2 regions of the Isoptericola nanjingensis genome follow, and region 2 is predicted to be linked to the other one. Evidence: predicted binding sites of a transcription regulator. Region 2 holds the regulator's gene; the other holds the start of a gene.

Region 1 (7,602 bases), on a different contig from region 2:
CGCTGCACCGCGTCTTCGCCTCCCCGCGGGACACCCTCGTGTTCGACACGGGCCACCAGGCGTACGTGCACAAGCTCCTTACGGGCCGGCAGGACTTCTCCGCGCTGCGCAAGGCGGGCGGCATGTCCGGCTACCCCTCGCGCGCCGAGTCCGAGCACGACGTCGTCGAGAACTCGCACGCCTCCACCGCGCTGTCGTGGGCCGACGGCGTGGCCAAGGCCAACGCCGTGCAGGGGCACCCGGAGCGGCACGTCGCCGCCGTCATCGGCGACGGCGCGCTCACGGGCGGCATGGCCTGGGAGGCGCTGAACAATATCGCGGCGTCGCAGGACCGCCGGCTCGTCATCGTCGTCAACGACAACGGGCGCTCCTACTCGCCGACGATCGGCGGCGTGGCCAACCACCTCGACACCCTGCGGACCACCCGCGGCTACGAGGCGTTCCTGTCGTGGGGCAAGCGCACGCTGCACCGCACGGGCGCGCCCGGCCGCTTCGCGTACGACTGGCTGCACGGGCTGAAGAAGGGCATCAAGGACGTCGTCGCGCCGCAGGGCATGTTCGAGGACCTCGGCCTGAAGTACGTCGGCCCGGTCGACGGGCACGACGTTGCGGCGATGGAGCAGGCGCTGCGCCGGGCCAAGGCCTACGGCGGGCCCGTGATCGTGCACGCCATCACCGAGAAGGGTCGCGGCTACACCCCGGCCGAGCAGGACGTCGCCGACCGTTTCCACGCCGTCGGTCAGATCCACCCCGAGACCGGCCTGCCCGTCGCGCCGTCGCGGTTCGGCTGGACCAAGGTCTTCGCCGACGAGATCGTGAAGATCGGCCGCGACCGGCCCGACGTCGTCGCCATCACCGCGGCGATGCTGCACCCGGTGGGCCTGGCGCCGTTCGCGCAGGAGTTCCCGGACCGCACCTTCGACGTGGGCATCGCCGAGCAGCACGCCGCGACCTCGGCGGCCGGCATGGCCTTCGCCGGGCTGCACCCGGTGGTCGCCGTCTACGCCACGTTCCTCAACCGCGCCTTCGACCAGGTGCTCATGGACGCCGCGCTGCACCGGGCGGGCGTGACGTTCGTGCTCGACCGGGCCGGGATCACCGGCGACGACGGGGCCAGCCACAACGGCATGTGGGACATGGCGATGCTGCGCATCGTCCCCGGGCTGCGGCTCGCCGCCCCCCGCGACGAGCCCACCCTGCGCGCAGCCCTGCGCGCGGCGGTGGACGTCGACGACGCGCCGACCGTCGTGCGCTACCCCAAGGGCGCGCTCTCCGACCCGCTCCCGGCCCTCGAGTCGCTCGACGGTGTCGACGTGGTGGCCCGGCACCCGTCCGCCCCCGGCGCGGACGGACGCAAGGTCCTCGTCGTGGGCGTGGGCTCGATGGTGGGCACGGCGCTCGCGGCGGGCGAGTCCCTGGCCGCGCACGGCCTGGCGGTCGACGTCGTCGCGCCGACGTGGGTGCTGCCGGTGCCCGAGGCGCTGGTGAAGCTGTCCGGCGAGCACGACCTCGTGCTCACGATCGAGGACGGCGTCGTCGACGGCGGCGTCGGCGCCATGACCGCCCAGCGGGCGGGGGAGCAGGGCGTGCGCACGCCGTTCGTGCACGTCGGCCTCCCGGTGGCCTTCCTCGACCACGCGAGCCGCGACCAGATCCTCGGCCAGCAGCGGATGCGGGCCGAGGACGCCGTGCGGGACACCCTCGCCGTGCTCGCCCGGGACTGACGCCACCCGCCACGGGGCCCGCGCGGCGAGACGGCCGGGTGCGACCGCGCCCCGGCCGTTAGCCTCCCGTCATGATCTGGCTCCTCGACCTCGACAACACCCTGGTGGGCCGCGCCGAGGCGTTCGAGGCGTGGGCGTCGGGCGAGGTCGACAGGGCCGGGCTGGGTCCCGCCGAGCTGGGCGCGATCCTCGCCGCCGACGAGGGCGGGCACGGCTCCAAGGAGGCGCTCGCGCGGGTGCTGATCGACCGCCTCGGCTGGGACGACGACGTCCCCGCCGCGATCCGGCGGTTCCGCGCCGGCATCCTCGACGGCGTCCGGGTGTACGACGGGGTCCTCCCGGCCCTCGACGCGCTGCGTGGCGCGGGTCACCGGGTCGCCGTCGTGACCAACGGGACGTCGGCCCAGCAGCGCGGCAAGATCGCGCGCTGCGGCCTCGGCGACCACGTCGACGCCGTCGTGGTGTCCGGGGAGGAAGGTGTCGCCAAGCCCGACCCGCGCCTGCTCGAGATCGCCCTCGAGCGACTGGGTGCGGCGGACGCGGACCGGCGCCAGGTCTGGATGGTCGGCGACGCCGGGCACGCCGACGTCGCGGCTGGGCGCGCGGCGGGCACGCGCACGGCGTGGGTCTCCCACGGTCGGTCGTGGGACGGGCCGGACCGGCCCGACGTCGTCGCGCCGACGACCCGCGCGGCCCTCGCGCTCGCGACGTCCCCTCCCGGCGTCGTCCTGGACTGAACCCGCGACCGGTTCGGCGGTGTCTGCGCGTCACAGCCGCTCGACATCGCTTGTGAGGACGTTCACGAATAGGCTGTGGTCATACCTCAGAAGGAGGGGGCTCCCCATGACCACCGACGCGGCACCCACCACGACCACCGCCTGGACGGGCTTCACCCCGGGGCCCTGGTGCGACGGCATCGACGTGCGCGACTTCATCCAGCGCAACTACACCCCGTACACGGGCGGCGATGGGTTCCTCGCGGGACCGACGGCGCGCACCACCGCGGTGTGGGAGCAGCTCTCGGCGATGTTCCCGGCCGAGCGCGAGAAGGGTGTCTACGACGTCGACCCGCACACGCCGGCGGGCATCACCGCGCACGGGCCGGGCTACATCGACCGGGACGCGGAGCTGATCGTCGGCCTGCAGACCGACGCCCCGCTCAAGCGCGCGATCATGCCGAACGGCGGCTGGCGCATGGTCGAGGGTGCGCTGAAGACCTACGGCTACCCGGTGGACGAGGACCTCAAGAAGGTCTTCTCCGAGTACCGCAAGACGCACAACCAGGGCGTCTTCGACGTCTACCCGCCGAACGTCCGCGCCGCCCGCAGCTCGCACGTCATCACCGGCCTGCCGGACGCCTACGGGCGCGGCCGCATCATCGGCGACTACCGCCGCGTGGCCCTGTACGGCGTCGACCAGCTGGTCGCCGCGAAGAAGGTCGACAAGCTCGGCCTCGACGTCCAGCCGTTCAGCGAGTCCGTCGTGCGCGAGCGCGAGGAGCACGCGGAGCAGATCCGCGCGCTGGGCGAGCTCAAGGAGATGGCCGCGTCGTACGGGTACGACATCTCGGGCCCGGCGACGACGGCGCGCGAGGCCGTGCAGTGGCTCTACTTCGGCTACCTCGCCGCGGTGAAGGAGCAGAACGGCGCCGCGATGTCGCTCGGCCGCACGTCGACCTTCCTCGACGTCTACATCGAGCGCGACCTGGCCGCCGGGCGGCTCACCGAGCCCGAGGCGCAGGAGATCGTCGACGATTTCGTCATCAAGCTGCGGATCGTGCGCTTCCTGCGCACCCCCGAGTACGACGCGCTGTTCTCCGGCGACCCGACCTGGGTCACCGAGACCATCGGCGGGATGGGCGAGGACGGCCGGCCCCTCGTCACGAAGAACTCGTTCCGCTTCCTGCAGACCCTGTACAACCTGGGCCCGGCGCCCGAGCCGAACATGACGGTCTTCTGGAGCCCTCGGCTGCCCGCGGGGTTCAAGGAGTTCTGCGCCAAGGTGTCGATCGACACGTCCGCGGTGCAGTACGAGTCGGACGAGCAGATCCGCCCCGCGTGGGGCGACGACGCCGCCATCGCGTGCTGCGTCTCGCCGATGGCCGTCGGCAAGCAGATGCAGTTCTTCGGCGCCCGCGTGAACCTCGCCAAGGCGCTGCTGTACGCGATCAACGGCGGCAGGGACGAGGTCACCGGGAAGCAGGTCTCGCCGGCGTTCCCCGCCGTCACGCCGGGGCTGCCGCTGGACTACGACGACGTACGCGCCCGCTTCGACCGCACCATGGACTGGCTCGCCGAGACGTACGTCGAGGCGCTGAACTGCATCCACTGGTCGCACGACAAGTACGCGTACGAGCGGCTCGAGATGGCCCTCCACGACAAGGACGTGCTGCGCACCATGGCCTGCGGCATCGCCGGCCTGTCGGTCGCGGCGGACTCCCTCTCGGCCATCCGGTACGCCACCGTCACCCCGGTGACCGACGAGCGCGGCATCGTCGTCGACTACGAGACGGACGGCGACTGGCCCGCCTACGGCAACGACGACGACCGCGTCGACGCCATCGCCGTCGAGCTGGTCGAGTCGTTCATGGCGAAGATCCGCAGCCACCGGATGTACCGCGACGCGGTGCCCACGCAGTCGGTGCTGACGATCACGTCCAACGTGGTCTACGGCAAGGCGACCGGGAACACGCCGGACGGCCGCCGCGCGGGGGAGCCCTTCTCGCCCGGCGCCAACCCGATGAACGGCCGCGACACGCACGGCATGCTCGCCTCGGCGCTGTCCGTCGCGAAGCTGCCCTACGACCAGGCGCAGGACGGGATCTCGCTGACCAACACCGTCGTGCCGTCCGGCCTCGGCCGCACCCGCGAGGAGCAGGTCGCGAACCTCGCCGGCCTGCTCGACGCCTCGGTGGGCGCCGACGGCTACCACATGAACGTCAACGTCCTCGTGCGCGAGACGCTCGAGGACGCGATGGAGCACCCGGAGAAGTACCCGCAGCTCACGATCCGCGTCTCCGGCTACGCGGTGAACTTCGTGCGGCTGACCCGCGAGCAGCAGCTCGACGTGCTGTCGCGGACCTTCCATGGGGGGCTCTGACCATGACTGCCGGCCCGGCGTTGCTGGACGCCCCCTCCCGGCGCCGGGCCGGCGCCGGCCTCGGGGGAATCAGGTCCGTGGGGAGCGAGACCGTGGACACCGCTGAGGTGGGCCGCTCCGACCGCCTGGCGCTGATGCGCTCGGGGGAGCTCGGCTCGGTGCACTCCTGGGAGCTCGTGACCGCCGTCGACGGCCCGGGGACGCGGCTGACGGTGTTCCTCAGCGGCTGCCCGCTGCGCTGCCTGTACTGCCACAACCCCGACACCCTGGCGATGAAGGACGGCGAGCCCGTCCTCACCGAGGACCTGCTGGCCCGCGTGGCGCGCTACCGCGGCATCTTCTCCGCGACGGGCGGCGGCGTCACGCTGTCGGGCGGCGAGGTGCTCATGCAGCCCGCGTTCGCCGCGCGGGTCCTGCGCGGAGCGAAGGAGCTCGGGGTGCACACGACGCTCGACACCTCGGGCTTCCTCGGCGCCAACGCGACCGACGCGATGCTCCACGACACGGACCTGGTGCTGCTCGACATCAAGGCGGGCGACGAGGAGACCTACCGGCGCGTGACGGGACGCTCCCTGGCGCCCACGCTCCGCTTCGGCCGCCGCCTCGCCGAGCGCGGCGTCACGGTCTGGGTGCGGTTCGTCCTCGTGCCCGGCCTCACCGACGACCCGGAGAACGTCGCCGCCGTCGCCCGGCACGCGGCGGACATCGAGGCCGTGCGCCCCGGCACGGTCGAGCGCGTCGAGGTGCTGCCGTTCCACCAGATGGCCCGCGACAAGTGGGCCGAGCTCGGGCGCACCTACGAGCTCGACGGCACCGAGCCGCCGACGCCGGAGGCGACCGAGGCCGTGCGCGAGGTCTTCCGCGCCCACGGGCTGACGACCTACTGAGTCGCTAGCGTGGTCGGCATGGCGACGACACCCGACCGTGCCGACGAGGACGCCCCGCTGCGCCCCCTCGACGAGACCTGGACGACGGCGCTCGCGGTGGTGGCGCACCCCGACGACATGGAGTTCGGCGCGGCCGCGGCCGTCGCCCGCTGGACGGGCCAGGGCAAGCGGGTCGTCTACAGCATGGTGACCAGCGGCGAGGCCGGGATCGACGGCATCCACCCCGACGAGGCGCGCCGGGTGCGCGAGGCCGAGCAGATCGCCTCCGCGAGGGCCGTCGGCGTCGAGGAGGTCGAGTTCCTCGGGTTCGCCGACGGGGTGATCGAGTACGGCCTGCCGCTACGCCGGGCGATCGCGGGCGCCGTGCGCCGGCACCGGCCGGAGGTCGTCATCACCGGCAACTACCGCGAGACCTTCCCCGGCGGGATGCTCAACCAGGCCGACCACGTCGCGACCGGGCGCGCCGTCGTCGACGCGGTGCGCGACGCCGGCAACCGGTGGGTCTTCACCGATCAGCTCGAGGCCGAGGGGTTCCAGCCGTGGGGCGGCGTGCGTCAGGTGTGGGTCGCCGGGTCGCCCGACGCGGGGCACGCGGTCGACGTCACCGACACGTTCGACGCCGGCGTCGCGTCGCTGCGGGCCCACGCCGCCTACCTGGACGGTCTCGGGTGGGAGCACTTCGACCCGGCCGAGTTCCTCGCCCGGATGACGTCGGCCACGGGGCCGCGCCTCGGCGTGCAGCACGCGACCCCGTTCGAGGTGCTCCGCATGGGCTGGGACGACTGACGCGGGACCGCACGCTCAGGCGTGGGTGACCTCGACGGCGCGGTCCACGACGGCGCGCAGGTCGCCCGACTCCGCGTGCCACGCGCGCTGCCGTGCCGCACCGCCGCCCCCGGCCCACAGCCGTCCGAGGAGCTCGGTGACCGCGTCCAGGTCGCCGTCGTCGGCGAGTGCCTCGCGCACGTGCGCCACGAGCTGCCCGACGACGTCGTGCGCGGGTGCGGGCTGCCACGTGTGCGGCGACAACAGCTCCGTCGAGAGCCCCGAGCGACCTGCGCGCCACGAGGCGGTGCGCAGCAGCTCGGGCCGCAGCACCGGCGCGGCGAGCCCTTCCGAGGCCTCGCGAGCCGCCGTCTCGACGAGTCCGCGGGCGAGGGCGCCCAGCAGGGTGGCCGTGTCGGCGTCGAGGCAGACGTCGGCGACGCGGATCTCGACGGTGGGGTAGCGGGAGGAGAGCCGGGCGTCGAAGTACACCATGTTCTGGTCGAGGATCGTCCCGGTGGCGACGAGGTCGTCGACCGCCTGCCGGTAGCCCTCCGGCGACCCGAAGGAGCGGGCCGGCCCGGACGTGGGCCAGCGCGCCCACACCTGGGAGCGGTAGCTGGCGAAGCCGGAGTCCTCGCCCTGCCAGAAGGGCGAGTTCGCGCTCAGCGCGAGCAGCACGGACAGCCACGGCCCGATGCGGTCGAGGACGGCCACGCCCTCGGCGTCGTCGGCCACGGCGACGTGCACGTGGCAGCCGCTGGTGAGCTGCTCGCGGGCCGTGAGGCCGAACGCCGCCCGCGCCTCCAGGTAGCGCAGCCGCGCCACGGTCGTGCCCTCGAACGGCCACGGGGACGTGGCCAGCGCCGCGACGCGCACCCCGACCCGGTCGGCCGCCGCCTGGGCGCGCTGCCGGCCCGCGCGGACCTCCGCGGCGAGGTCGGTGAGCTCGTGGCGCGGGTGGGTCGCCGTCTCGAGCTGTTCCTCCATGAACTCGGTCTCGAGCGCGCCTCCGCCGGTCTCGGGGGACCTCGTCAGGTCGACGCCGGAGGCGTCGAGCGCCTCGCTGGCCCGTGCGACCGGCCGTCCGTCGTCCCCGACCAGCAGGAACTCCTCCTCGATACCCA
Region 2 (7,602 bases):
CATGCGCTGCGAGGACTGCAGGCCGAGCGCCACGAGCAGGAACGGCACGCCCAGCCCGACGCAGTACGCGACGCCGAGCACCAGGCCGCGGCCGGCCGACGCCTGGTCGAGCGCCAGCGTCTGCACGGCCGCGAGCGTCGGGCCGATGCAAGGGGTCCAGCCGAGGCCGAACACGACGCCCAGCAGCGGCGCGCCCCACAGGCCCGCCCGGGGGCTCAGGTGCATGCGCCGCTCGCGCTGCAGGAACGGCACGGCGCCCAGGAAGGCGAGGCCCATGAGGATCACGACGACCCCGAGCACCCGCATGATCATGCCCTCCCACTGCACCAGGTAGGAGCCGATGGCCCCCGCCGCGGCCATGAACGCCACGAACACCGCGGTGAAGCCGAGGACGAAGAGGGCCACGCCGGCGACGACGCGGCGGCGGGCCGGGTCCTGGGGCATCCCGGGCCGCCCCTTCGCGCCCGTGCCGGCCGACGCGGCGGCCATGCCGCTGACGTACCCGACGTAGCCGGGCACCAGCGGCAGCACGCACGGCGAGGCGAACGACACGAGGCCGGCGATCAGCGCCACGGGCAGCGCCAGCAGCATCGAGCCGCTGAACACCGTGGTCGCGAACGTCTCGCCCATCAGGCGCCCTTCGCGCCGTCGCCCGACTCGGCGAGCACCTCGTCGACGATCGCGTCGAGCGTCGACGCCTCGGCCTGGCCGATGACGCGGGCCGCAACGCGACCCTCGGCGTCGAGCACGACGGTCGACGGCACGGCCTGCAGCGGCACGACGCCGGACAGCCTCGCCACGACCTGTCCGCTGCGGTCCTCGATCGACGGGTAGGGCACGTCGAAGGTGCGCTGGAACGAGGTGGCGGCGCCGGCCTCGTCCTCCGTGTTGATGCCGAGCACCTGCACGCCGTCGGCCTCGCGCTCGTTGGCCAGGGCGACGAGGTCGGGGGCCTCGGCGCGGCACGGCGCGCACCCGGCGTACCAGGTGTTGACCACGACGACGTCGCCGAGCCAGTCGGCGGTGCTCACCTCGTCGCCCTCGAACGACGTGCCCTCGACGGTCACGGGGTCCTCGCGGTCGCCCGCGTCCCACTGCTTCACGGAGCCGTCGCCGGAGACGAAGCCCTGCCCGACGACGTCGCCGGCGCCCGAGTCCTGGGCGCCGCACGCGGCGAGCAGGCCGAGGCCGAGGACGGCGCCGACGGCGGCGGAGGCGCGCCGGAGCACGCGCGATCGGACGGTGCGCATCATGCCCCCGGCACGGGGTCGGCGCCGGCGAGCAGGTCGGCGGCGGGCTCGGTGTAGTGCAGGCCCACGAACGTCTCGCCGTCGAACGTCAGCGACGTCATCGACGCGAGGGCGCACTGACGACGGCGCGGGTCGTGCGCCAGGGAGCCGCCCTCGTACGACCGGCGCGTGACCCACACCGGGAGCTGATGGCTGACCAGCACGACCTCGTGGCCCTCGTAGGCGCGACGCGCGTCGTCCACGGCGGCACGCATCCGGGTCACCTGGTCCGCGTACGGCTCGCCCCACGACGGGCGCAGCGGGTTCCACAGGTAGCGCCAGTACTTCGGGTTGGCGAGCTGCCCCGGGTTCTTCCCGATCGTCGTGCCCTCGAAGTGGTTCCCCGCCTCGACGAGCCGGTGGTCGGTGGCGAGCGTCAGGCCGAAGGCCTCGGCCGTGGGCGTCGCGGTCTCCTGCGCACGTTGCAGCGGGGAGGCGACGACGGCGACGACGTCGCGGCCCGCGCCGGACAGGTGCTGCGCCACGCGGCGCGCCATCGCCTGGCCGCGGTCGGACAGGCGGTAGCCGGGGATGCGCCCGTAGAGGACGCCGTCCGGGTTGTGGACCTCGCCGTGCCGTACGAGATGGACGGTGGTGGTGGCCATGGGTCCCAGTGTCCCAGAACTCCGGGGTACCCAGGTCCCGTCCAGCCAAGCGTGACGGCGCTCACGTCAGGGGGCCGCCGGCCCCCTGGCCGCGTCCGCCACCTTCGCCATGGCGCGGCCCAGGGTCGCGAACTCCTCGGGGGTGAGGGCATCCACCAGCAGGCGACGGACGGCGGTGACGTGGCCGGGTGCGGCATCGACGAGCGCCGCGTACCCGGCGTCGGTCATGACGCAGTTCACGCCGCGACGGTCGCCCGGCACCGGCGTGCGGACCACGAGCCCGCGCCGCTCCATGCGGTCGACCGTGTGCGTCAGGCGGCTGCGCGACAGCGCGAGGAAGTCCGCGAGCGCCGACATCCGGAGCGTCCGTCCCGGCGCCTCGGAGAGCTGCACCAGCAGGTGGTACTCGCCGAGCGTGACGGGCAGCCCTTGGTCATGGGCGTCCCCGAGCGCCTCGAAGAAGCGGGACGTCCCCTCGAGGAACCGTCGCCATGCCCACTGCTGCTCCACGTCGAGCCAGCGCACGTCCGCCCGGCCCTCGTCGTCGCGCTCCCGCGCACTCGTCGCACCCACGGGAATAGGTTACGAGAGCGCCGCGTTCCACCCCTCGTGACGATAGTTGATTCATCAACTATCTTGGTGAACGTCAGCACGACCCAACCCGAGGGAGACACCATGACCGCGCTGCCCGCAGGCCTGACCGCCGGTACCTACGCCATCGACACCGCCCACTCGACCGCCTCGTTCTCCGTGCGCCACGCCGGGATCGCCAAGGTGCGCGGCACGATCGCCATCGCGTCCGGCGCGATCACCGTGGGTGACGACCTCGAGTCCACGGCCGTCACCGCGGAGCTCGACGCCGCGTCGGTCAACACGGGCGACGAGAACCGCGACGGCCACCTGAAGAGCGCCGACTTCTGGCACGCCGAGGAGAAGCCGGTCTGGTCCTTCGCGTCCAAGGGCATCTCCACCGACGGTGACGACTACACGATCACCGGCGACCTCACGATCAACGGCGTCACCAACTCGATCGAGCTGCCGACCGAGTTCACCGGCACCGCCACCGACCCCTTCGGCAACCCGCGCGCGGGCTTCGAGTCCGAGATCGAGATCTCGCGCAAGGACTACGGCCTGACCTGGAACGCCGCGCTCGAGACCGGCGGCGTCCTCGTGGGCGACAAGGTCAAGATCGCCCTCGACGTCTCGGCCATCAAGCAGAGCTGACCCTCGCCGAGATAGAGAAGCCAGACCCGCGAGATAGAGAAGCCCGGACGGGGCCGCACCCGCTGCGGCCCCGTCCGGGCTTCTCTATCTCGCGGGTCTGGCTTCTCTATCTCGGGGTGCCGTTGGTCGCCGCACGGGCCGCGGCGTGGAACGCGAGGATCTGCAGCTCGCCGGCCACGTCCACCGAGCGCACGACGACGTCGTCGGGCAGCTGCAGCGCCACCGGCGCGAAGGACAGGATCTCCCGCACCCCGCACGCCACGATCCGCTCGGCGATGGCCTGCGCCACCGGCCCGGGGGTCGCCAGCACCACCATCGACACGCCGGTGCGCGCGAGCACGTCCTCCAGCGCGTCGACGTGCTCGATCGTCAGCCCGGCCGCGGAGTTCCCGACCACCTGAGGGTCGGCGTCCAGCAGCGCCACCACCTGGAACCCGCGGGCCGCGTAGCCCGAGTAGTTCGCCAGGGCGTGGCCCAGGTTGCCGATGCCGACGATCGCCAGCCGGTGCTCGGACCCGAGCCCCAGCGCCGTCGCGATGTACTGCGCCAGCGACTGCACGTCGTAGCCCACGCCGCGCGTGCCGAACGACCCGAGGTAGGACAGGTCCTTGCGCAGCTGCGCCGACCCCACCCCCGACCGCTCCGCCAGCTCCGACGACGACGTCGTCGTCACACCGCCCTCCGCCAGGTCGCGCAGGGCGCGCAGGTAGTAGGGCAGCCTCGCCACCGTCGCGGCCGGCACCGTCGCCTCACCGAGCTCGATCACTGCTGGATCACCCTGTCGTCCTCTCCCGGGCTCAGCGGGCCAGCCGGCGCGCCAGCCGCGCGCCGTCCACCCGCCAGAAGCCCTGCTGCACGCCGTCCACCTCGACGACGGGCACGTAGTCCCCGTACTTGCCCACCAGGTCCCCGCCGGGGCCGTCGACGTCGATGTCGACCTCCCGGAAGGTCTCGCCCGCGGCCCCGCACACGTCCGCGACCACCACCCGAGCCTCCTCGCACAGGTGGCAGCCGGCACGCGTGTACAGGAGCACCCGGGGTTCGCCTTCGGATCCCTGCGGCATGCTCACCTGCCAAGACTAGCGGCGCCGATACAGTGGGCCGCATGCCGTCGCCTGCCGAGTCGTCCCCGCCGGCGCGCGCCGCAGCCTTCTTCGACGTCGACAACACCATCATCCGGGGCGCCAGCGCCTTCCACCTGGCGCGCGCCCTGTACCAGCGCCGGTTCTTCGGCACCCGCGACCTGCTGCGGTTCGCGCTGATCCAGGCGAAGTACCTGGTGTTCGGCGAGTCCCGCTCCCAGATCGAGACCGTGCGCAGCCGCGCCCTGTCGCTCATCGCCGGGCGCTCGGTGGCGGAGATCACGGCCGTGGGCGAGGACGTGTACGACACCGTGCTCGAGCTGCGCATCTTCCCGGGCACCAAGCGGCTGCTCGACGAGCACCTCGCCGCCGGCGACCAGGTGTGGCTCGTGACCGCCACGCCGGTCGAGATCGGCGGGCTCATCGCGCGCCGACTCGGCGCCACGGGGTGCCTCGGCACGATCGCCGAGCACTCCGGGGGTTTCTACACCGGCCGCCTCATCGGTGACCTCATGCACGGGGAGGCCAAGGGCGCCGCCGTCCGCGAGCTCGCCGAGCGCGAGGGCATCGACCTGTCCGCCTCCTACGCGTACGGCGACTCCCTCAACGACCTGCCGATGATGCGCACCGTCGGGCACCCCTGCCCCATCAACCCCGACGCCCGCCTGCGCCGGCACGCCAAGGAGGTCGGCTGGCCCATCCGCGAGTTCCGCGGCCGCGGACGGCGCGTGGCCGGGCGCGGGATGAAGACGGCGTCGTGGGCCGGCGCCGCCTGGGTCGCCGGCCTCGTGCTCCGCAGCATCCGGCGGCGGCTGCAGGGCCGCTGACCGCCCCTCGCGCCGGCCGGGAACAGCGAACGGGCCCGGCACCACCGTGGAGGTGCCGGGCCCGTTCGCGCACGCTGTCCGCCGTCAGGCGGACGGCGTCACTTCTTGTTGCGACGCTGGTGACGCGTCTTCCGCAGCAGCTTGCGGTGCTTCTTCTTCGCCATGCGCTTGCGGCGCTTCTTGATGACGGAGCCCATGAGGTCCTCACAATGCTTGTCGGTCGGTGGAACACGGTTGGTCCCAGGAGCCCTGTCTCCAGGAGCAGCCGACCAACGCGGAAAAGTCCGTCCCCCAGGGTACCCGATGCCCGGCGCCCTCCCGACCGGCGCCCGTCCGACCGGCGCCGTGACGTCAGTCGCGGTACGGGTCGAGGCCCCACACGGGGAACACGTGCCGCCGGGTGGCGAGGACCGCGCGGTCGACGTCGTCGGCCGGGTCGTAGCCGTCCGACCAGGGCCGCCACTCGACGTCGCCGCTGCCCAGGCGCTCGGCCGGGTCCAGCCCGGACAGCTCCTCCACCTCCCGCCGCCAGGACTCCGGCAGCTCGATGCCGATCGCCAGGGGCGCGTGCGCCGCCTCCGCCACCAGGCTCGCCCACACCAGCGGCACCACGTCGACCACCGCGTACCCGCCGCCGCCGAGGGCGACCCAGCGGCCGTCGGCCAGCTCGTGCGCGAGCTCGTGCACCCAGCGCGCTGCGGTCCGCTGCGCGCCCACGCCCACGTTCAGGTCGGTGAGCGGGTCGTTGCCGTGCGCGTCGCAGCCGTGCTGCGACACGATCACCTGCGGGCGGAACTCGCGCACCACCGCGGGCACGACGGCGTCCACCGCGCGCAGCCAGTGCGCGCCGTCGGTGCGCGGCGGCAGCGCCACGTTCACCGCGGTGCCCTGCGCCGCCGTCCCGCCCGTGTCGCCGGCGTTCCCGCTGCCCGGGAAGAGCGTGTGCCCGTCCTGGTGCACGGAGACTGTGAGCACCCGCGGGTCGTCCCAGAAGATCGCCTCGACGCCGTCGCCGTGATGGGCGTCCAGGTCGACGTACGCGACCCGCTCGGCCCCGAGGTCGAGCAGGCGCTGCACGGCCGCCGCGGCGTCGTTGTAGATGCAGAAGCCGGACGCCGCGCCGCGCTGGGCGTGGTGCATGCCGCCCGCGATGTTCACGCCGTGGGCCACGTGCCCCGACCAGACCGACTCCGCCGCGTCCACCGACGCCGCCACGAGGCGCGCCGCGGCCTCGTGCATCGCCGGGAACACCGGGTCGTCCTCCGTGCCGAGACCGCGCGCCGGGTCGGCGGTGCCGTCGGCGGCCGCGCGACGCACCGCCGCGACGTAGGCGGCGTCGTGCACCGTCTCGATGAGCGCGTCGGGGGCGGGCTCGACGTCCGCGAGCTCCAGCGTGGGCTCGTCGAGCAGACCGAGCTCCGCCACGAGCCGCATCGTGAGGTCGAGGCGGGCGGGCGCCATGGGGTGCCCGGGGCCGAAGTCGTAACGCAGGAGCTCGGGGCTCCACAGCAGCCGGGCGACGCGCATCCCGTCACGGTAGCCGACGCCGTGGCAGGCTGTGCCCAGCGACTGAGGGGCGGAAGGGGACAGGGTGCCGGGGAGCTGGGGCGGTCGCGCGCTCGCGCTGCGCGGATGGGCCAACCGCGCAGCCCGCGAGTACCCCGCCCGGCTCGCGATGACGGTCTTCGCGGCCGTCATCACCGTCATCTGGCTGCTGCTCCTCACCCCCTGGGCGACGGCGTCCGGCCGCGGCGCCTCCGTCGTCGACGCCCTCTTCACGGCGACGTCGGCCGTCTGCGTCACGGGCCTCGTGGTGCAGGACACCGCGACCTACTGGTCGGAGTTCGGGCACGTCGTCATCCTCGTGGGCATCAAGGTGGGCGGCCTGGGCGTGATGACGCTCGCCTCGCTGCTGGGCCTCGCCGTCTCGCGGCGGCTCGGCCTCACGCAGAAGCTCCTCACCGCCTCCGAGACGAAGACGGAACGGCTCGGCGAGGTCGGCGCCCTCCTGCAGACGATCATCGTCACCGCCACGAGCATCGAGCTGGCTCTCTCGCTGCTGCTGTTCCCCCGGTTCCTCGTCCTCGGCGACGACGCCGGGACGGCCGCGTGGCACGCCCTGTTCTACGGCATCTCGTCGTTCAACAACGCCGGCTTCGTGCCCACCCCGGACGGCCTGCTCCCCTTCGCGTCGGACTGGTTCGTGCTGGTGCCGATCGCGCTGGGCGTGTTCATCGGCTCGCTCGGCTTCCCCGTCATCCTCAACGTGATCACCAACCGTCGGCGCAAGCACAAGCACTGGGTGCGGGCCCTGTCGCTGCACACCAAGCTCACCGTGACCACGAGCCTCGCGCTCCTCGTGTCCGGGGCGATCCTCATCGGCGCGCTGGAGTGGAACAACCCCGCCACCTTCGGCGAGCAGAGCTTCTCCACCAAGATCCTGTCGTCGGTCTTCGCGTCGGTGATGCCGCGGTCGGCCGGGTTCAGCTCCGTGCCCGTGCACGAGATGACCCAGGAGACCTGGCTGCTCACGGACGCCCTGATGTTCGTGGGCGGCGGCTCGGCGTCGACCGCG

Evidence for each region. The regulator Rex, encoded in region 2, represses fermentation and respiration genes when NADH is low (regulators of the CRP and FNR family bind a similar motif). The targets are predictions, from matches to a motif close to CTTGTGAANNNNTTCACAAG.
Region 1: the regulator Rex is predicted to act here: its motif matches at 2,511-2,530, upstream of pflB (formate C-acetyltransferase).

Annotation. Positions count from the first base shown of each region.
Region 1 covers NZ_JBNOZL010000003.1:501,517-509,118, reverse strand. The annotation lists gene dxs (1-deoxy-D-xylulose-5-phosphate synthase) at 1-1,724, shown strand, start outside; gene ACQP6G_RS07890 (HAD family hydrolase) at 1,796-2,461, shown strand; gene pflB (formate C-acetyltransferase) at 2,568-4,823, shown strand; gene pflA (pyruvate formate-lyase-activating protein) at 4,826-5,710, shown strand; gene ACQP6G_RS07875 (PIG-L deacetylase family protein) at 5,729-6,496, shown strand; gene ACQP6G_RS07870 (carboxylate-amine ligase) at 6,512-7,602, opposite strand, start outside.
Region 2 covers NZ_JBNOZL010000006.1:245,939-253,540, forward strand. The annotation lists gene ACQP6G_RS13670 (cytochrome c biogenesis CcdA family protein) at 1-630, opposite strand, end outside; gene ACQP6G_RS13675 (TlpA family protein disulfide reductase) at 630-1,250, opposite strand; gene ACQP6G_RS13680 (histidine phosphatase family protein) at 1,250-1,894, opposite strand; gene ACQP6G_RS13685 (MarR family winged helix-turn-helix transcriptional regulator) at 1,961-2,467, opposite strand; gene ACQP6G_RS13690 (YceI family protein) at 2,570-3,118, shown strand; gene ACQP6G_RS13695 (redox-sensing transcriptional repressor Rex) at 3,225-3,884, opposite strand; gene ACQP6G_RS13700 (glutaredoxin family protein) at 3,916-4,182, opposite strand; gene ACQP6G_RS13705 (HAD family hydrolase) at 4,224-5,027, shown strand; gene ACQP6G_RS13710 (30S ribosomal protein bS22) at 5,126-5,224, opposite strand; gene ACQP6G_RS13715 (acetoin utilization protein AcuC) at 5,379-6,554, opposite strand; gene ACQP6G_RS13720 (TrkH family potassium uptake protein) at 6,619-7,602, shown strand, end outside.